3 regions of the Faecalibacterium sp. AF28-13AC genome follow, and region 3 is predicted to be linked to each of the others. Evidence: predicted binding sites of a transcription regulator. Region 3 holds the regulator's gene; each other region holds the start of a gene.
The links. Region 3 encodes HrcA, which represses chaperone genes, less so after heat shock. Its sites were predicted from a motif close to TGTTAGCACTCNNNNNNNNNGAGTGCTAACA; they were not measured.
Positions count from the first base shown of each region.

Region 1: DWY95_RS12140 (Hsp20/alpha crystallin family protein) is a predicted target of HrcA. The motif match lies at 1,661-1,691, and genes of this name have one in related genera.
Region 2: DWY95_RS02200 (co-chaperone GroES) is a predicted target of HrcA. The motif match lies at 1,576-1,606, and genes of this name have one in related genera.

Region 1 covers NZ_QUFG01000008.1:65,434-72,135, forward strand. Annotated here, with positions in the region: gene DWY95_RS12130 (PHP domain-containing protein) at 1-124, shown strand, start outside; gene DWY95_RS12135 (MATE family efflux transporter) at 196-1,569, shown strand; gene DWY95_RS12140 (Hsp20/alpha crystallin family protein) at 1,825-2,289, shown strand; gene DWY95_RS12145 (orotate phosphoribosyltransferase) at 2,446-3,081, opposite strand; gene DWY95_RS12150 (twin-arginine translocation signal domain-containing protein) at 3,335-3,874, opposite strand; gene DWY95_RS12155 (twin-arginine translocation signal domain-containing protein) at 4,034-4,654, opposite strand; gene DWY95_RS12160 (helix-turn-helix transcriptional regulator) at 4,769-5,464, opposite strand; gene DWY95_RS12165 (histidine phosphatase family protein) at 5,748-6,422, shown strand; gene DWY95_RS12170 (Tat pathway signal sequence) at 6,520-6,702, shown strand, end outside.
Region 2 covers NZ_QUFG01000001.1:461,002-467,703, reverse strand. Annotated here, with positions in the region: gene groL (chaperonin GroEL) at 1-1,160, opposite strand, end outside; gene DWY95_RS02200 (co-chaperone GroES) at 1,211-1,498, opposite strand; gene DWY95_RS02195 (diacylglycerol kinase family protein) at 1,745-2,740, opposite strand; gene DWY95_RS02190 (ATP-dependent Clp protease ATP-binding subunit) at 2,825-5,137, opposite strand; gene DWY95_RS02185 (TIGR03905 family TSCPD domain-containing protein) at 5,259-5,519, opposite strand; gene DWY95_RS02180 (PHP domain-containing protein) at 5,565-6,413, opposite strand; gene DWY95_RS02175 (hydratase) at 6,489-6,702, opposite strand, start outside.
Region 3 covers NZ_QUFG01000002.1:52,228-58,929, forward strand. Annotated here, with positions in the region: gene DWY95_RS02810 (aminoacetone oxidase family FAD-binding enzyme) at 57-1,325, opposite strand; gene DWY95_RS02815 (GGDEF domain-containing protein) at 1,560-3,071, shown strand; gene DWY95_RS02820 (stage V sporulation T C-terminal domain-containing protein) at 3,157-3,699, shown strand; gene hrcA (heat-inducible transcriptional repressor HrcA) at 3,885-4,958, shown strand; gene DWY95_RS02830 (nucleotide exchange factor GrpE) at 4,955-5,575, shown strand; gene dnaK (molecular chaperone DnaK) at 5,674-6,702, shown strand, end outside.

The DNA of each region.
Region 1 (6,702 bases), on a different contig from region 3:
CGATGCCCACGACACGGCCAGCCTGACCTTTGACTTTGACGAAGCAGCCGCTGCCCTCCGGGCCGCAGGCTTCACCCAGGTGGATGTGCTCACCGTCAACGGCTTCGAAGCACAGGAACTGTAACGGTATCATCAGAATGGCCCTCTCTGTTCCAGACGGAGAGGGTCATTTTCCGGTCTGATAGGAGGAACTGCATGACCCAAACCGCAAAAAGATCCCCATTTACGATGAACGTAGACCTGATGCACGGCCCCATTTTCAAGAGCCTGGTCGTCTTCATGCTGCCCATCTTCGTCTCGAACCTGTTCCAGCAGCTCTACAACACGGTGGACACCATGATCGTGGGCAATGTGCTGGGCGACACGGCGCTGGCCGCCATTGGCTCCTGCGGCTCGATCTACGAGCTTCTGGTGGGCTTTGGCCTCGGCATCGGCAACGGCCTTGCCATCGTCGCAGCGCGCTCCTACGGAGCGCAGGATCACGATCTGCTCAAGAAGACGGTGGCAGGCTCCCTTGTCATCGGCCTCATTGCCTCGCTCTGCATCACGCTGGCCGGTGCGGTGGGTCTGCGCCCGCTGCTGGTGCTGCTGGACACCCCGGCGGAGATCCTCGAAGACGCCTACCGGTACATCATCGTCATCGACTACGGCGTCCTCGTCATGTTTGCCTACAACCTCTGTGCCGGTCTGCTCCGCGCCATCGGCAACAGTTTTATGCCGCTGGTCTTCCTGCTCCTCTCGTCGGGTCTGAACATCCTGCTGGACCTGCTCTTCATCGCCCGGATGGGGATGGGGGTGCAGGGCGCAGCGGTGGCTACGGTCATCTCCCAGGGCGTGTCGGTCCTGCTCTGCATCGTGTATGTGTTCGCCAAAGTCAAGCTGCTCCTCCCGGAGAAAAAGCACTTCCGGGTCGGCCGACATCTGTACTGGGAGCTGTTCAGCCAGAGCATCTGCATGGGCCTGATGAGCAGCATCGTCTCGGCGGGCTCGGTCGTTTTGCAGTATGGCATCAACGGGCTGGGCACACTGGTCATCGCCGGGCACACCGCCGCCCGCAAGATGTTCATGTTCACCGATATGCCGCTGCTGAGCATGGCATCGGCGGGTTCGACCTTCGTTTCTCAGAACTGCGGCGCGGGCCAGCCGGACCGCGTCCGCAAGGGGATGAAGGAGATCTACCTCTACTCGGTCGTCGTGGCCGTGGCTGCGGTTCTGCTGATGCGGGTGGCAGCACCGTGGATGGTGGCCTTCGTCTCCGGCTCCAGTGAGCCCATCGTGCTCGAAAACGGTGCCCGCTACCTGCTCTGGAACGCACCGTTCTACGCGGTGCTGGGCATCCTGCTCTCCACCCGCTACGCCTTGCAGAGCCTCGGCAACAAGGTGCTGCCGCTCTTCTCCAGCGTCATCGAGCTGGTGGGCAAAGTCGTCTTCGTCGTGCTGTTCATCCCGAAGTTTGGGTACGATGCGGTCATCCTCTGTGAGCCCATCATCTGGTGCGTCATGGCGGCTTACCTTGTGGCCGTCTATCGGCACGACCCCTTCGTCTTCCCGAAACAGGAAAAGCGCTGAACGGCAGCGCACAAACCGAAAACAGACGCAGAGAAGCATGATTTGAGGGAAAATCGCATGAGATTTTATCAAACTGTTATCCTTCTGTGAATTTTAGCACTCTGCTATTGACAGTGCTAAAAACATGTGTTATAACAGGGCCGTGCTCAGGAGGAAGGGCAAACGGAGAGCCGCAAGGCGCTCCGGAAAGCCTTTCCGAGTGGACGCTTCAGATTTTTTGCCCCGACCCGAACGCCGGGATTGGAGGAATGATTTATGCTTATGCCGACTGTTTTCCATGAAAACCTGTTCGATGATTTCTTCGATCCGTTCTGGAATGACGCTGCACTGGAACGTATGATGAACCGTGAGGCTCGTGATACCTTTGGTAAGCGCGGTGCAAACATGATGAAGACCGATGTCAAACAGACGGACAACGGCTACGAGATGGCCGTTGACCTGCCGGGCTGCAAGAAGGAAGACGTTCAGATGGATCTGAACGACGGCTACCTGACCATTCAGGCAGTGCGCAGCCACAGCAATGACGAAAAGGACAAAGAGGGCCGCTATCTGCGGCGCGAATCCTTCTCCGGCACCTGCGCCCGCAGCTTCTATGTGGGCGATGTGAAGAAGGAAGACATCCACGCAAAGTTCGAGGATGGCGTCCTGCACGTCGAGCTGCCTGCTCCTCAGCAGACGAAGGCTTTGCCTGAGAACCCGAATCTGATTGCAATCGAGTAAAACGCCGGTCGTGTGCGCCAAGGCACAACGCACATAAGATGCCCCCGGAGAGCCGCAACAAGCTCTCCGGGGGCATTTTTGCGCACAGAAAACCCCGCCGCATGGGAACAGAAGCGTGTCCGGTGCGGCGGGGCAGAAGAGGACGATGGGGGCAGCTTACAGGGCAGAATAGCCGAAGCTGTTGACGAGAGCGTCGATGCGCTGGCCGGCCTTGCACAGGGGGCAGTCGCGGGAATCGAAGCTGGCGTAGTCGGGCAGGTTGGACGGGTCGAAGATGGACGTGACCGGGATGCCCAGGCAGTCGGTGGCGGTGGCGAAGATGGCCGACAGGCCCGCGACCATGCCGCCGTAGTAGTTGACAGCCTCGATGGCGGCCTGTGCGGTGTAGCCGGTGGTGATGGAAGCCGCCAGGATGAGCACATGCTTGCCCTTGACCATGGGGGCCAGATTGTCGCGCAGGATGATCTGGCTGCCGGTGGTGTACTCCGGCGTGATGACATAGATGGTCTGGTGGGCGTTCATGTTGGCGAAGCCGTCTTTCGTGAGCTCGTTGGCCAGGCAGGTGCCGATGACCTGGGTGCCGTCCAGGCAGAGGACGGTATCCACGACGGTGCTATGCTGATAGGCAGCCACCAGCTCCTTTGCCACGGCCTTGGCCTCGGACAGACGGGATTTCTGGGTGGTCACGTCGATGTAATAGTTGATATGGCTGTGGCTGGTGGCAAAATGCCCCTTTGCCACGCGCAGGAACAGACTGCTCTTATTGGTGGGTAGCTTTACCATGTTGATCATAACTGCAACACTCCTGTTCATCAAAAGTCCGGACTTCCGGTTCCGGGCGGAAAACAAACAGCGCGGCGGCATGTTCTGAGCCGCTGCGCTCCCATCCTTTTCCATGACCCTATTGTAAAGGAAAAACACCCTGTACACAAGATACAAAACTGCTGAAAATCAGAGGAAAAATTGAGACACCTTGCCAGAACGCGGGCAAACAAAAACCGCCCGGAACCAGTCCGGGCGGAACATGCGGAGCGTTTGCAGAAGATCAGCCCTGTGCGCGGGTGGTCTTCCAGTTCAGGGAGTACTCGTTGTACTGCAGGTCGGGGCAGTAGGTCAGCACAACGGACTGGCCCGGTTCGAGAGCAGCGCCCAGAGTCAGTTTGACATTGCCCGACACGGAGACGTCCTTCTTCAGGTTGGTATCGCACAGGGAGGCATCCAGGGTCAGGCCGTTGGAAGCCGTATACTTGGCGAGGATGACCTTGCCTTCCGCGTCCAAAACGGTGGCCTTGAAGTTGTTGGGGTTCACATAGATGGGGTTGGAGCGGCCATTGGTGATCTTAAAGGGGAAGGCAATGGTCGTACCGGTGACATCCGGTGCGGTGTAGCTCTTGCTGGCCTCCACATAGGTGCCCATGGCGGCAGTGACCTGCAGGACCGTGAGCTCACCGGGCGTCGTGCGGAGCGCGTTGTAGGAGTCGCTGGTATCGATTTTGCAGCCGGTGAACAGGCTGGCACCGGCAACGGCGACAGCGGCGACGGCAGTGTATTTCAGGAACGAGCGGCGGGAAAATGCGAAAGACATGATGGTTCCTCCTTTGTATGGGATCACATATCATTTTGCCAAAACGGCCTTGCCTATACAATAGGCGAAAACCGGGCGGATGTCAATGCTTTTCACAGATTTTTTGAGAAGATCTCACCCCAAAAAAACAGAGGTGAGACGAAATTTCGTCCCAAAAGGTCAGCTGTTCTTCAGGTCGGAAGCGCTCATCACGAAGGTGATGCTCTTGCCGGATGCGAAGGTGGGGTTGTAGGTCACGGTCATCTGCTGCCAGCCGGCGGGCACCATGCAGACCAGCTCAATGTAACCGGTGCCCTGCGGGGGCAGGCTGGGCACATCGGAGAAGCTCTCCGTGGCAGCGTCGTACAGGGAGACGTAAGCGCCAGCCTCGGCAGCCTGGCCGTCCACGGTGACGGTGAAGTCGGTGGTGGAAGCGGACAGTGCGTGGAAGTAGGGGGCGGTGTTGGCGGCGCGGGACGCCTCATCGGTCAGGGGATAGGCGGCGTCGATCTCCGCGATGTTCTGTGCGCCGATGGCCATGCTGTCGGTCTTGGAGCGGTTGACGGCCGTGACCAGAACGGCGACATACTGGTGGCCAGCCACATCGGGTGCATCGGACAGGGTGAAGACGCTGGACAGCTGGACGCCCAGGTTGTTCCAGTTGCTGACCTTATCGCCGACCTTCACCTCGACAGAGCCGTTGGAAGACTGGCAGCCGCCCAGCATGGATGCGGCACCCAGTGCAAGCGCAGAAACGCCGGTGACCTTCAGAAAAGCGCGGCGGGAAATCTTGTTCGACATAAAACTGCCTCCTTAATTGGCATAGCCTTTTTCTTCTATGGTTCGTTTATAACATCTTTTGCCGAGAAGTGCAAGCCTTTTGCGGAAAAATTAACACGAGTTTCACACAGGGGCTTACTGCTCCGGGCCAAGGCCCTTGACGCGGGTCTCGCTGGTCTTGACCAGATTTAAGAGGCTGGGGGTATAGAGCGGGAACTCCCGCGTCAGGCTCTCGGTGGTCATGGAGAGGCAGGCCGGGTCCTTGACGCCCTCGCCGACGCCGACGTTCTCACCGGCCAGCAGGGCCTCCACATTGGACTCGTTCATCCGCATCACGGCATCGGCGTAGCCGGGCCAGCGGCGGGCCTCCACGCTGAACAGGCTCTGGGCGTTGTGCGGCTCCGCAGAGTAGAGCAGGCGGAACATCTTGGCCACGGCCATCATCAGGTAGCTGCTGACCTCGGTGGTCAGGGCCTTGCTGTGGCACTCGCCGATCTTGGCATACAGCACGTTCAGGCTGTTGGAGATCAACTTTTTGTTCATGGTGGGCAGCACGCTGCCGTGATAGATGTTGTCCTTCATCTTGTCGGGGTTGGGCAGCTCGTCGGCGGTCAGCATCATGCCGTTGCGCTCGGCCGAGCGGCCCAGCAGATAATCGCAGGACACATTATAGTAATCTGCAACACGGACCACGAAATCCAGACCGCACTCGCGGATACCCTTTTCGTAGTGGGAGAGCAGCGCCTGCGAGACGCCGAGGTCTTCCGCTGCCTGTTTCTGGGTGATGCCGCGTTCCTTGCGCAGCAGCTTGATGATACGATTGAATTCCATGATCTTTGGCTCCTCAGTGAAAAATGAGACTTCTTTGATTTTTGGTTTACAGCATGTTGATTATACACAACGGAAAACGACTTGTAAAGCAAGCAAAATGACGGAATTTTTTGACGAATTTCGTCATTTTTGTCAAAGCTCTTGCTCTGACTACCATATCTATGCTAAACTAAGGGGCAACTGGTATATATTTTGTGCCGCGCCGGGGTCGTGAAAATTGCGCCCGGCGTGAAGAAACGGGCACAATGAGACGATCTTTGCGAAAATCGAGGTGTTTTGACCCATGAAAACATTCAAACTGCATCTGATCCGCCACGGCATCACGGCGGGCAACCTCCAGGGGCTGTACATCGGCAGCGGAACGGACATCCCCCTGTGCGACGAGGGCCGCGCCCAGCTGGCCGACCTGAAGGAGCGGTTCGAGTACCCCCAGGTGGACACCGTGTTCTCCTCGCCGCTGATGCGCGCCGTGGAGACGGCGAACATCCTCTTCCCCAACGCGGCCCATCAGTTCTCGGTCCACGACCTGCGGGAGGCGGGCTTCGGCGTCTTTGAGAACCACCCCGTGAAGGAGCTGGTCAAGGACGAAGACTTCAAGAAGTGGATCACCCCCGGCTCCGGCTTTGTGCCCGAAGGCGCGGAGCCGACCGAAGCGTTCCATGCCCGCTGCTCGGAGACCCTGCTCAAACTGTTTGAGTATATGATCCGGATGGACGTTACCGAGGCAGCCTGCGTGACCCACGGCGGCGTCATCATGAGCATGCTCAGCCAGCGGGCCCTGCCCTCCCGCCACCCGGAACAGTGGATGGCAGACCCCGGCTGCGGCTACACCGTCCAGACGGACGTTCAGCTCTGGATGCGGGACCGTCTGGTGGAGGCCATCGACATCGTGCCCTTCGGCTACGCCGATACCCTGCGCGGCCAGGCGGAGTCCGAGGAAAACGAGGCATACGAGTAAATACACGGTAAAATTCCGGGCAAAGACCTTGACAGGCTGTCCGGAATTTACTATTGTATAGAGAGAACTATTTTTCCGCTGTTAGGAGGAATCCCCGATGTCACAATCTCTGTCCCGCCGCTCGTTCCTGAAATGTGCCGGCTCTGGTGCAGTCAGTCTGGCGGCTGCCCTGCTCACCGGTGTTTCGGCTGCGGCGCTGGCCCCCTGCTACGAGGGCGAACCGGCCCTGCTGGACGGCAAGGCCGCTGTGGAGCTGCTGGGCTATGCCCCCGCGCCGGAA
Region 2 (6,702 bases), on a different contig from region 3:
TCGACCTCGGTCGCAGCGCCGACCTTGATGACGGCCACGCCGCCGGCCAGCTTTGCCAGACGCTCCTGCAGCTTCTCGCGGTCAAAGTCGCTGGTCGCAGCCTCGATCTGGTTGCGGATCTGTGCGATACGGGCTGCGATGGCGTCCTTATCGCCTGCACCGCCAACGATGGTGGTGTTCTCCTTGGTGACCTTGACCTGGCGGGCATGGCCCAGCATCTGGACGGTTGCGTCCTTCAGCTCATAGCCCAGATCAGCGGACACAACGGTGCCGCCGGTCAGGGTCGCGATATCCTGCAGCATCTCCTTGCGGCGGTCGCCGAAGCCGGGGGCCTTGACGGCGCAGACGTTCAGGGTGCCGCGCAGGCGGTTGACGATCAGGGTAGACAGAGCCTCGCCCTCGATGTCCTCAGCCACGATCAGCAGCTTCATGCCGTTCTGCATGACCTGCTCCAGCAGGGGGACCAGATCCTGAATGACGCTGATCTTTTTATCGGTGATGAGGATGGCGGCGTTGTCCAGGTCGGCGACCATCTTGTCGGTATCGGTGACCATATACGGGGTCAGATAGCCGCGGTCGAACTGCATGCCTTCGACGATCTCGTTGTAGGTCTCAGCGGTGGTCTTGTTCTCCTCGATGGTGATGACGCCGTCGGAAGTGACCTTTTCCATGGCCTCTGCGATCAGGCGGCCGATCTCCGGGTCACCTGCAGAAATGGTGCCGACACGTGCGATGTCGTTGGCATCCTTGACCTTCTGGCTGTGGGCCTTGATGGTCTCAACGGCGGTGTTGACTGCCTTGCTCATACCGCGGCGGATGTCCATCGGGTTTGCACCGGCGGTGACGTTCTTCATACCCTCGGTGACCATTGCCTGTGCCAGAACGGTTGCGGTGGTGGTGCCGTCGCCTGCTGCGTCGTTGGTCTTGGTTGCGACCTCACGCACCAGCTGCGCGCCCATGTTCTCAAACTCGTCCTTCAGCTCGATCTCCTTGGCGATGGTCACACCGTCGTTGGTGATGACGGGGGCGCCGAACTTCTTGCTCAGCACCACGTTGCGGCCCTTGGGGCCCAGGGTGATCTTAACCGTATTTGCCAGCGTGTCAATGCCAGCGCACAGTGCCTTGCGGGCGTCCTCGCCCTGCTTGATCTGTTTAGCCATAATCCAATCGCTCCTTCAAAAGCTCAATTTCTTACAGTAGAGGGGGAAACTCAGTCTTCCACAACGGCCAGGATATCGCCCTGACGGACGATGGTGCACTCCTCGCCATCCACCTTCACTTCGGTGCCGGAATACTTGCTGGTGAGGACCTTGTCGCCGACCTTCACGGTCATCTTGACTTCCTTGCCGTCCACGACGCCGCCGGGGCCGACTGCGATGACCTCGCACACCTGGGGCTTTTCTTTTGCGCTGCCGGTCAGGATGAGGCCGCCCTTGGTGGTCTCCTCGACCTCAACAGTCTTGATAACAACACGGTCTGCAAGAGGAATGATCTTCATAGTTCTTGCCCTCCTATTATAAAAATAAAATGAAAACATCGTTGTGCCCGGAGGCTCTGGTTTACCGGCTTCCGGTTGTTTAGCACTCCTTTTCTCTGAGTGCTAAGTGTATTGTACTCATCTTGCCCGCAAAAATCAAGAGGTTTCAGAACTTTTTTTGTTAAATATTTATGACGATTCCAAAATCCCTCCGCACCACGTAAAAATCCCTGTGCGGAATGGACTCCCGCACAGGGATCTTTGCAGTCATTCTGTCACATCGGCCGGTGTGCTGCGCGCTGCACAGAACCGCTCATAGGCAGGCTTCGGCAGCAGGATGCGGCCTGCCAGCGGCTGAAGCACTGCCGTCACTTCGCCGCAGGGGGCGCACTCGCCGTCCGCCGTGGCCACGATGGGCCCGCGCCCATCTGACGGGCGGAGCGACACACGCTTTGCGCGGCGGTAGATGAAATACGGTTTTGCCGCCTCAGTCAGCTGGCCGTTCACGAAGTGGCGTCCGTTTTTGTACATGCTCAGCAGCTTGGCAATGGTCAGCCGCCCGACTTTGCGGACGATGAAGACATCCAGCCAGCCGTCGTCGGGCACCGCCTCTGGCCCGGCCAGGAAGCCGCCGCCATACGCCTTGCCGTTGCAGATGGCGCACATCAGGCAGTCCACGGTCAGGGTTTCTTCGTCGATGGTGAAGGTCAGCGTCCGGCCGATGCGGCCGCACAGCTGCTCCACGATGGAGAGCAGATATGCCGCCTCTCCGCCGCACAGCGGGATGCGCCGGAATTTCGGGATGCCATAGGCCACCTGGGCGTCCAGGCCCGCCGCGCAGATGGTGGCGGACAGACCCAGGTTCGTCTGGAGCAGGTCGATGGTCACTTCCCCGCCTGCCAGCTGTGCGTCCAAGTCCGCAAACTCTTCCTTTGTGCCGTAAGTGCGCAGAAAATCGTTGCCGCTGCCGTAGGGCAGGCATCCGACCGCTGCGCCGGGGATGCCCTGCACCCCGGTCATAGCCTCCATAAAGGTGCCGTCGCCTCCGGCGGTATAGATGCGGAGGGGCACGCCCTCCGCTGCGGCCTGCTGTGCCGCTGCGCGGGCCAGTTTCCGCGCGTGCCCAGCGTATTCGGTGACGTGGATCGTGACCTCTTCCGGGGCAAGGCCCGCCCGCCGGGCAGCGGCTTCGATCTGCGGAATGAGCTGGGCCGTACAGTCCTGTTTGCCCGCAGCGGGATTCAGTAAAAATAAGGTGCGCATGGCGTCCTCCTATAATTTCGATTACCTCTATGATAACAGAAATCGCAGGAGTTTCAAGGGGTCTTTCGGCAGAGCAGCGGGTCGTCAGCCGGTGGTCTGCCCCACGGCTGCTGTTTCCGTTTGGAGCAGCGTCACCTGCCCATCGGCTGTGCAGTCGGCCGTCCAGTGCTGACCGGTGTGGGCGGCACCGGCGGCGATCTGGTCGGCCAGGGCCTGTTCGACGGCGCGGTCCACCTGCCGCCGCAGTTCGCGCGCCCCATAGGGCGAACGCGCCCGCGCCGCCAGCACCGGGCCCACGCGGGACGTATGGCTCAGCTGATAGCCGCTGTGGGCCGCCCGCTCTTCCAGCTGGCCCAGCAGCTTTTCGGCGATGGCACACAGGCTGTCCTCGGCCAGCGGGCGGAAGACGATCAGCTCATCCAGCCGCCCGACCAGCTCCGGCCGGAACCACTTTTTCGCCTCTTCAATGGCCTGTGCCGACTGCTTTTCGAACACGGCCTCGCTGCCCGCCGCAAAGCCCAGCGGCGCGTTCTGCCCCGCCAGAAAGCGCGCGCCCAGATTGGACGTCAGCAGCACGATGGTGTTGCGGAAATCCGCCTTGCGGCCCATGGCATCGGTGAGCTGGCCGTCCTCCAGAATTTGCAGCAGGATGTTCTGGATGTCCGGGTGCGCCTTTTCGATCTCGTCAAACAGCACGACGCTGTAAGGACGGCGGCGGACGGCCTCGGTCAGCTGCCCGCCCTCATCGTGGCCGAGATAGCCCGGCGGCGCACCCAGCAGCCGGGCCGTGGTGTGCTGCTCCTGATATTCCGACATATCGAACTTGAGCAGGGCTTTCTCACTGCCGAACCAGCTGCGGGCCAGCGCTTTGGCAAGAGCCGTCTTTCCCACGCCGGTGGGTCCCAGAAAGAGCAGCGCCCCGATGGGCCGCCCCGGCTCCCCCAGCCCGGTGCGGCTGCGCCGGATGGCACCGGCCACCGCCGCCACCGCTTTCTGCTGGCCGACGATCTCCGCGTTGAGACGCTCTTCCAGACGGTCGAGCCGCTCCCGCTCCTTCTCCCCCACCCGCTCGGCGGGGACGCCGCTGGCCTGCGCCACCACACGGGCGATCTCCTCCCGCGTCAGTTCCGGGTCCCGGATGCCCTCCCGCTCGGCGCGGATGCGGGCGGCGGCACAGGCCTCATCCACCAGATCGATAGCCTTATCGGGCAGGCACCGCCCCGGCAGATACCGCACCGAAAGCTCCACGGCCTCCTGCAGGGTCTCCAGCGGCAGACGCACATTGTGGTAGCGCTCGTAGCGGGGGGCCAGCCCTTCGAGGATGGCCACTGCCTGCTCCGGCGCAGGCTCTTCGATCTGCACCCGGCCAAAGCGGCGTTCCAGCGCGGCATCCTTCTGGATGTGGGTGCGGAACTCCTGATTCGTGGTCGCACCGATGAGCTGCAGTTCCCCACGGGCCAGCACCGGTTTGAGGATGCTGGCCGCGTCAATGGCACCTTCCGCCGCACCGGCCCCGACAATGGTGTGGAACTCGTCCACGAACAGGATGGCCGTGCCGTCCCGCACCAGTTCTTCCAGCAGGTTCTTGAACCGCTCTTCAAAGTCGCCGCGGTATTTCGTGCCCGCCACAAGGCTGGCCATATCCAGCGCCAGCAGGCGGCGGCCCTGCAGCATCCGGGGCACCTCGCGGGCTGCAATGCGCTGGGCCAACCCTTCGGCCAGTGCCGTCTTGCCCACGCCCGGCTCCCCCACCAGACAGGGGTTGTTCTTCTGGCGGCGGCACAGGATCTCCACCATCCGGTCCAGTTCCTTTTCCCGGCAGAACACCGGGTCCAGCTCGCCATCGGCGGCGCGGCGGGTCAGGTCGCGGCAGTATTTGTCGCTGGCACGGCTCCCGCGCGGCATGGCCGAGGCGCGGGGCTGGCTGGGCAGGATGAACTGCCCCGAAAGCTGGCGGCACTCCCGCACGGCATCCGTCAGCTGGACGCCCATCGACGCCAGCAGCACCCCGGCGGCGCAGTCGGTATCCTCCAGCATGGCGCAGAGCAGGTGTTCCGGCTCAGCGCGGGGCTGGTGGGCATTCTGCGCCCCGATGAGGGCATAATCCATGGCCCGGCGGAGGTCCGGTGCCAGCGCACGGCGGTCCAGATGCTGCACCGGGCCGGGGCGGTCCTCGGCCAGCTGCCGCCGGACGGCCAGCTCGGTGATGTTCTTTCCGGCCAGGAACCGCCCTGCCGCGCCCCGGTCTGTCTGGAGCATGGCGAGGAGAAGGTGGCCGGTATCTGCCTTTTTGCAGCCAAAGCCGCCCGCCAACTCCACTGCCTCGTCCAGCAGCAGCCCCGCCTCCCGCGAAAAGCCCTTGTATCTGCCCATGCCGAATGCTTCCCAAATGCTCATTTGCCTGCTCCCTGTCGTTTGATATGACTCAGCAGAAGTATAGCCCCATCGGGCCGGAAAAAATCAGCAAAAAAGGCCGAACCGCACAAAACATGCAGTTCGGCCTTTGGAACACGGCAGGTTACAGCTCTGCCAGTGCCTTTTTCAGGTTCTTTGCGATCTGGTCGGGGCAGCTGGTGGGGCGGGGGCCGCAGGTAGTGCCCTCCATCCGCTCAATGGCGTCCTCTGCCTTCATGCCCTTCAGCAGGCGGCTGATGCCCTTCAGGTTGCCGTTGCAGCCACCGACGACCTCGATGGACTCGATGGTGTGGTCATCGTTCAGGACGATCTTGGTCAGCTTGGAGCAGGTGCCCACATTGGGGAACTCAAACGATTTGCTCATATCGGAAACATCCTCTCTTTTTACATTTGGGTGTTTTTTATTATACTATTTTCTCCGCTTCTGCGCAAGCACTTCGATCCGAGCGATCTGGTCGTCCGGGGTCGTGCAGGTGCCGACCGGGTGGGGGTGCTTGTGGTTCGAGCCGTGAAAATCCGTGCCGCCGGTGCGGATCAGGCCGTACTGCGCACACAGGGCGATGCACTCGGCGCGGTCTTCCGGGCTGTTGCGGGGGTGGTCCACCTCGATGCCGTCCACCATCCCCTCTTTGACCAGCTCCCGCAGCAGCGGCATGCTCTTGTAGACGGTCGGGTGGGCAAACACCACGACGGCTCCCGCCGCTTTGGCTGTGGCCAGCACCTCCTGCACCGGCGGATACTCCGGCGAGTGCAGCACGATGCCGCGCGGCTCCCAGCCGAACAGCCGGTGGTACTCCTCGCCGTAGATGCCCTCGGCCAGACCCAGCTCACACAGCGCCTGCATGATGCCGCTCTTGAACAGCACCCCGCTGTCCTTTGCATATTCCAGCGCCTGCTCGGTGCGGAACTGCGGGTAGATCTGCTCGATCTCCCGCGCACTTTGCAGGCAGCACTCGTTCCGGCGCTGACGCATGATGTCGCAGTGGCGGATAAGTTCCGGGCTTTCCGGGTCGGGCCAGAAGGTCAGCAGGTGCACCCGGTGGTGCCGCTCGTAGTCGTAACCGGTCAACTCGGTGGCCGGGATGAGCCGGACGCCGTCCTGAGTGGGGTGTTCGTAACAGTACCGGACGCTCAGGAGCGTATCGTGGTCGGAGATGGCCATGGTGTCCAGCCCCACCCGCGCTGCCATCTGGGGCAGGCGGTGGATGGGGACGGAGCCGTCCGAACAGGTGGAATGATTGTGAAGATCGCCGGGCATTGTGTTTCCTCCCATGAAAGCCCAAAAAGCACCCGTCCCAAAAGGGCGAATGCTTTTTCGGCATCGTATCAATGCTTAGTGCTTATAGAAATTGATGAGGCAGCCGTCGGCCAGGATCTGGCGTTCGTCCGCAGTCAGCGGAGCCATATACAGGGTGAACGGCTTGACGGCCCCGCCCAGCACATAGGCGGGGATGTTCTGCAAGTCGCCCTTGAGGGCTTCGCGGATGTTGGGGATGAGGATATAGTCTCCCAGCCCAAACGGGGTGGCCCCGGCCAGCTGGAAGGGC
Region 3 (6,702 bases):
GAACGCAAAAAGACCCGGCCCTCTCCGGCAGATGTGCAGGAGAGGGCCGGGTCTTGTCATCTCTTTTTATGCGGGCGGCGCAGGGTGCGCACGGCGTCCCGCCCGGCGGTGATGCCGCTGCCGAAGGCCCAGTGCAGGTTGAAGCCGCCGCACATCCCGGCGCAGTCCAGCGTTTCGCCCACGAAGTACAGCCCCGGACAGCCTTTGAACTGGAAGCTGGGCTCCAGCTCGGTCAGGCTCAGGCCGCCGCCGGTGGTCTGGGCCTGTTTCCAGCCGCAGGGGGTCAGGTCTTCGAAGAGCCAGTGCTTGGCCGTGTTGGCCAGCACCTGCCAGGCGGCATCGGGCAGGGTGTCCAGCGGTGTGTCCGGCAGGCGGGCCGCTGCCCAGAGGGCGCGGCCCAGTTTGGGGTTGAGCAGCCCCGTCCAGAAATCGGCGGGCGTCCGGCCCGGCAGCAGGGGCACCCGCGCAGCGAACAGGGCCGTCAGCGCGGCCTCGTCCAGCGCGGGGAAGAGATCCAGCTCCACAGCGGGGCGCTTCGGGCCGCGCCGGGGGGCCAGCAGGCCGGACAGCTGCATGATGCAGATGCCGGACAGGCCGTAGTCGGTGAACTGCACCTCGCCCGTCTCCTCGGCCAGCAGGGTGTGGCGGTCCAGGTCGAGCAGCGCGGCGCGGGCTTTGACCCGGATGCCGGCCAGCGCTTTGTTGGGCCGGGCCGTCTGCAAGGCGGTCAGGCAGGGGTAGAGCGGTTCCAGCTTTCCGCCGCACTGGGCGGCAAAGCGGGTGCCAAAGCCGTCGGTGCCGAACTGCGGGCCTGCATTGCCGCCCATGGCGCAGATGACGGCATCGGCATGGAGCGTCTCGTTGCTGCGCTCGGCGCTGTCAAAGAGGACGGCGTAGCCGTTCCGGTTCTGGCTCAGGGTGTTGACGGTGCAGCCAGTGCGCACCTCCACCCCCAGCCGGGCCATGTGGCCCTCCAGCAGGGCGAGGACGTCCGCCGCCTGATTGGAATACGGGTAGACCCGCCCGGCTTCGTCGGTGCGGGTGTAAAGCCCCAGCGCCCGGAACCATTCCAGCGGCGCGGCGGTGTTCACGGCATTCAGCAGCGGGGCCAGCGCCTTTGGGTCTGCGGTGAAATAGCACTTCGGCGCGATGCCGGTGTTGCTGAGGTTGCACCGGCCGTTGCCGGTGGCCAGCAGCTTTTTGCCGCAGCGGGGGTTGCGGTCCAGCACGGTGACGCGCACTGCCCCGGCGGGGGCCGCCTGTGCTGCGGCCAGCGCCGCCGCCATCCCGGCCGCACCGCCGCCTAAGATCACGATCTGTTGCATGAAACGATCCTTTCTGAAAAGAGAAAAAGCCGCCGGAATCCTCCCGCGCGGCGCAGGGCCTGAAGAACAGACCCAGTATAGCATAAACCAGAAAAAACGGCCAGAGTTCAAACGTAAAAAACTACGGAAGAGCATTGACAGAAGAGGAAGAATATGGTAAATTTGAAATGATGCAGCAAAGATGCGGCTAAGAAACTTTAACTTCTCTCGAAAAAAATCGGGGGTACGATGAATATGTCATGGAATTATAGGATAGAGAGAAGCAGACGGCGAGCCGCTGCGCTTACGCTCCTGGTGGTGGTGTTCCTTTTCAACATTGTGGGCTATCTGGTATATGTGCAGCGCCAGTTCTATCGGGAGAGCACCCAAAACCTGCTGGAGACCTACGAGCAGGTGAACAAGACTTTTACCATGTTCGCGCAGCGCAACTGGAACGTGCTGAGCGAGTGGGGCAACAGCTTGCAGGAGGCAGACGAAACGGCCATCCGGGCCAGTCTGCGCCACTTCAACCGCGAAAAAACGACCTGGCGGTACAGTGAGCTGTACCTGTTCAACGAGTCCAACCAGTATCTGAAAGCCACCGGAGGGAGCGGAGAGGCGCAGGAACAGTGGGGCGCGTTTGCGGCGACGTATGCGACCGGCTGCTCCAGCGTGAGCAGCTATATCATGGACACGGGCGAGCGCCGGGTCGTGTTCACCGTGCCCATCCGGCCGATCGAGGTTTCTGGTGTGACCTACACCTGCATTGCCGTCAGCTACAACAATGCAACGCTGGAAGAGATGATCGGCGGCCATGCCTACAACGGCCAGAGCGACTGCTACATCATCTACCCGGACGGCAGCGTGATGCTGTCCGAGGAGCCGAAGAGTGAGATCGAATCCTGGATGACGAACCTGTTCGATTTTCTGGAGAAAAATGCCAAGGTCGATGCCGACGGCTTTGCCGCCATGCGGGAGAACGTGCGCAGCGGCGGCAGCGGCAGCACCGGGTATCGGTACGGCGGCAAGGGCTATTATCTGGTCTATCAGCCGGTGGGCTTTCAGGACCTGACCGTCGTGGGTATCGTGGAGCGCGATGTCGTCGATGCCGGGATGCGGAAGATCCAGACGGCTACCATCCTGCTGCTGCTTTTTTTGATGGGCAGCGTGGCCGTGGCGATGGTGCGGTCGGTCAAGCTGGATGCGGCACTGGAAATGGAAGAAAAAGAAAACGCCCTCCGCACCGAAGCGCTGGAACGACGGAAACTGGAGGGGCTGGCCAACACCGACGGCCTGACCGGCCTGTTCAACGAGCGGTGCTTCAACAGCACCCTGAAGCAGAAGGAAAAGGCGCGCCAGCCCTTTGCTCTGTTCTATCTGGATCTGGACCGGTTCAAGCCGGTCAACGACACCTACGGCCACGATGTGGGCGACCAGCTGCTCCGGGCCGTGGCCGACCGGCTGCGGAGCTGTGTGCGGAGCAGCGACTTTGCGTTCCGCATCGGCGGCGATGAGTTTGCCCTGATCGTGAACGGCGAAGTCGATGCAGACGGGTGCGCCCAGCGGATCGAGACCATCAAATCGGTCATCCGGCAGCCCTATGTGCTGGACGACCGGACCATCTGCATTGGCACCAGCTGCGGTTCGGCCTGCTACCCGGCCGACCGGGCCGACGTCCGCGACATCCGCATCCTGGCAGACCACCGGATGTATGAGGACAAGCAAAAACAGGGAAGCTCCCGCAGGCAGAGCTTCGCGCTTGAATAATTCTCCTTTCTCTACCACAAAATAACCACAGGAAACGAAATCTGGGAACCAAGGAAACGTGGGACCGAGAAAGGGAGAATGTGTTATGAAAGCAACCGGGATCGTCCGCCGCATTGATGAGCTGGGGAGGGTCGTCATCCCCAAGGAGATCCGCCGCACCCAGCGCATCCGCCGGGGGGACCCGCTGGAGATCTTCACGACCGGCGACGGCGAGGTCATCTTCAAGAAGTATTCGCCGGTGGGGGAGTTGAGCAGCGTGACGACGCAGTATGTGGATGCGCTGAGCAAGAGCTTCGCACTGACGGCCTTCGTCTGTGACCGGGACCGCATCCTGGCGGCGTCCGGTGCCGGGCGGCGGGACCTTGTGGACCGCAGCGTCAGCCAGCCGCTGGAAAAGCTGATGGACAGCCGGAAGCTCTACACCAACGGCGGCGACCCGGAAAAGGCCCTCCTGCCCTGCGAGGGGGCGCAGCGCGCTCTGCTCTGCGTCTGCCCCATTATCGCGGCAGGAGATGTGACCGGTGCCGTGGGCCTTCTGACCGAGGACCGGGCGGCACAGCCGGATGCCGCGCAGGAAAAGGCCGCAGCTGTGGCGGCGGCGTTTCTGGCAAAGCAGATGGAAGAGTGAATACCTTATAATAGAAGCAAACGGCCTGCGCCTCGGCGTGGGCCGTTTTCTTATGACCAATTTGTGAATCTTTCAAAACTTTTCTGCGAACCTATTGACAGCGCGGAAAAATTGGATATAATGGTCTTAGCACTCAGGAAGACAGAGTGCTAAAGAACGAAAAGCAAACGAAGGAGGCAGGCGCTATGACGATGGATGCACGCAAGCAGCGAGTCTTGCAGGCGATCGTGGCGCTGTATGGTCTCGAAGGGGAGCCTGTGGGCAGCAGTGTGCTGGCAAACTACTTTGATATGGCAGTTTCCAGTGCGACGCTGCGCAACGAGATGGCGGCGCTGACCAAGTTGGGCCTGTTGGAGCAGCCCCACACCAGCGCGGGCCGTGTGCCCAGTGCCAAGGGCTACCGTTATTATCTGGACAATCTGCTGACGGATGACCAGCCGCTGGACCGCGTGACCCGCGCACGGGTGGACGCCGTGTTCGCTAGCCTGGACCACGAGCCTGAAAAGCTCGCCCAGGGTGCCGCACGGGCGCTGGCTCAGATCAGCGGCTGCACCGCAGCCATCAGCACCCCCTGTGCCGAGGACCTCTGCATCGCCCATTATGAGGTGGTGCAGGTGGGCCGCAGCGCGGCGGCAGTGCTGGCGGTGACCACGGCCGGCTACGTCCGGACCCGCGTGGCGCGGGTGCGCACCGGCCTCTCGCGTGAGGATGCTGCGGCGCTGGCCGCCCTGCTCAACCGGAACCTGACATTCGTGGCTCCCATGGATCTTTCGCCCCGGCTCCTTGCAGAGCTGTGCGGCCAGATCAGCCCGGAGCTGGTGCCGGTGGTGTCGGCGGCAGCGGCCATCCTGCAGGATTCCACCAAACCGCATGTCTATCTGGGCGGCGAGCAGTACCTGCTCGACTGGCCCCAGCTGGAAGGCAAGGTCGGTTCCATCCTCAGCCTGCTGAGCGATGAGGAAGCGGCCGCCCGGCTCATCGCCCCGCCCGCAGAGCAGAGCGAGAGCATCCTGCTGGGCGAGGACATCGAGCCGCAGATCCCCGGCCTGTGCATCGTCAGCGACCGTTATCTGGTCGGCGGCGGGCTGTGGGGCTCGGTGGCACTCATCGGGCCGACCCGGATGCCCTTCCCAAAGCTGATGCCTCTGCTCCACACCTTTGCCGACCAGCTCGGCGAGGGCATGAGCGGCAAACGAAAAGATACCCCGCAGGCAGCCGCACCCCGGCGGACTGTGATCTATAAGGAGGACCTGGAATGAGCGAAGAAACCAAGAAGACCCCGCAGGCGGAACCCGCCGCAGAGCCAAAGACCGCTGAGCAGGCCGCACCCGAAGCAGCCGCTGAACAGGCTGCGCCCGCATCCGAGACAGCGGAACCCAAGGATGCGAAGAAGGACGGCTGGTTCAAGAAAAACCGCGACCTGGAAGCTGCAAAGGCAAAGCTGGAAGCAGCCGAGCAGGAAGCGGCCCAGACCAAAGAAAAGCTGCTGCGGATGGCTGCCGAGTACGACAACTACCGCAAGCGCACCGCCCGCGAAGCAGACCAGAAGTTCAACGATGGCATCTCCTTTGCGGTCAACCAGATCATCCCCATCCTGGATACGCTGGAGATGGCGGCCAACGCTCCCACCACCGACGAGAATTACAAAAAGGGTGTGACCATGACGCTGGACAAAGCGGCCAAGGCACTGGATGTCCTCCATGTGGAGGAGATCGAATCCCTGGGCAAGCCGTTCGACCCCAATTTCATGAACGCCGTGCAGCAGGTCCCCGCCGAAGAGGGCCAGGAGAGCGGCACGGTGGTCACCGTCTACCAGAAGGGCTACAAGCTGGGCGACAAGATCGTCCGCCATGCGACCGTTGTGGTGGCCGAGTAACTTCGCAAAGACCCGCAAGGGTTTTCAAATAAACATCCGCTTATCCACTTTGAGCATCATATAAACAAATACGTTCTGATTTGAGAGGAGCTTTCATTATGAGTAAGATCATTGGTATCGACCTTGGCACCACCAACAGCTGTGTGGCTGTTATGGAGGGCGGCGAACCCGTCGTCATCGCAAACTCTGAGGGTGCCCGCACCACCCCGTCCGTTGTCGGCTTCACCAAGACCGGCGACCGTCTGGTCGGCCAGGTCGCAAAGCGTCAGGCCATCACCAACCCGGAGAACACCGTTTCTTCCATCAAGCGCCAGATGGGCACCGACCACAAGGTCACCCTGAACGGCAAGGAGTACACCCCCCAGCAGGTCAGCGCCATGATCCTGCAGAAGCTGAAGGCAGACGCCGAGGCTTATCTGGGTGAGCCTGTCACCGAGGCAGTCATCACCGTCCCCGCATACTTCAACGACAGCCAGCGTCAGGCCACCAAGGACGCAGGCACCATTGCCGGCCTGAACGTCAAGCGTATCATCAACGAGCCGACCGCTGCTTCTCTGGCCTACGGCATCGATAAGGAAGACGACCAGAAGATCATGGTCTACGACTTGGGCGGCGGCACCTTCGATGTCTCCATCATCGAGATGGGCGACGGCGTCACCGAAGTTCTGGCCACCAACGGCGATACCCACCTGGGCGGCGATGACTTCGACCAGCGCATCATCGACTGGATGGCAGACGCCTTCCAGAACGAGAACGGCATCGATCTGCGCAAGGACAAGATGGCTGCTCAGCGCCTGAAGGAAGCTGCTGAGAAGGCAAAGATCGAGCTGTCCAGCGCAATGAGCACCCAGATCAACCTGCCCTTCATCACCGCCGATGCGACCGGCCCCAAGCATCTGGATATGACCCTGACCCGCGCAAAGTTCAACGAGCTGACCGCAGATCTGGTCGACCGCACCATGACCCCTGTCCGCAAGGCTCTGCAGGATGCGGGCCTGCGCGCTTCTGACCTGAAGAAGGTCCTGATGGTCGGTGGTTCGACCCGTATCCCCGCCGTCTACGACGCCGTGAAGAAGGAACTGAACTGCGAGCCCTTCAAGGGCATCAACCCCGACGAGTGCGTGGCA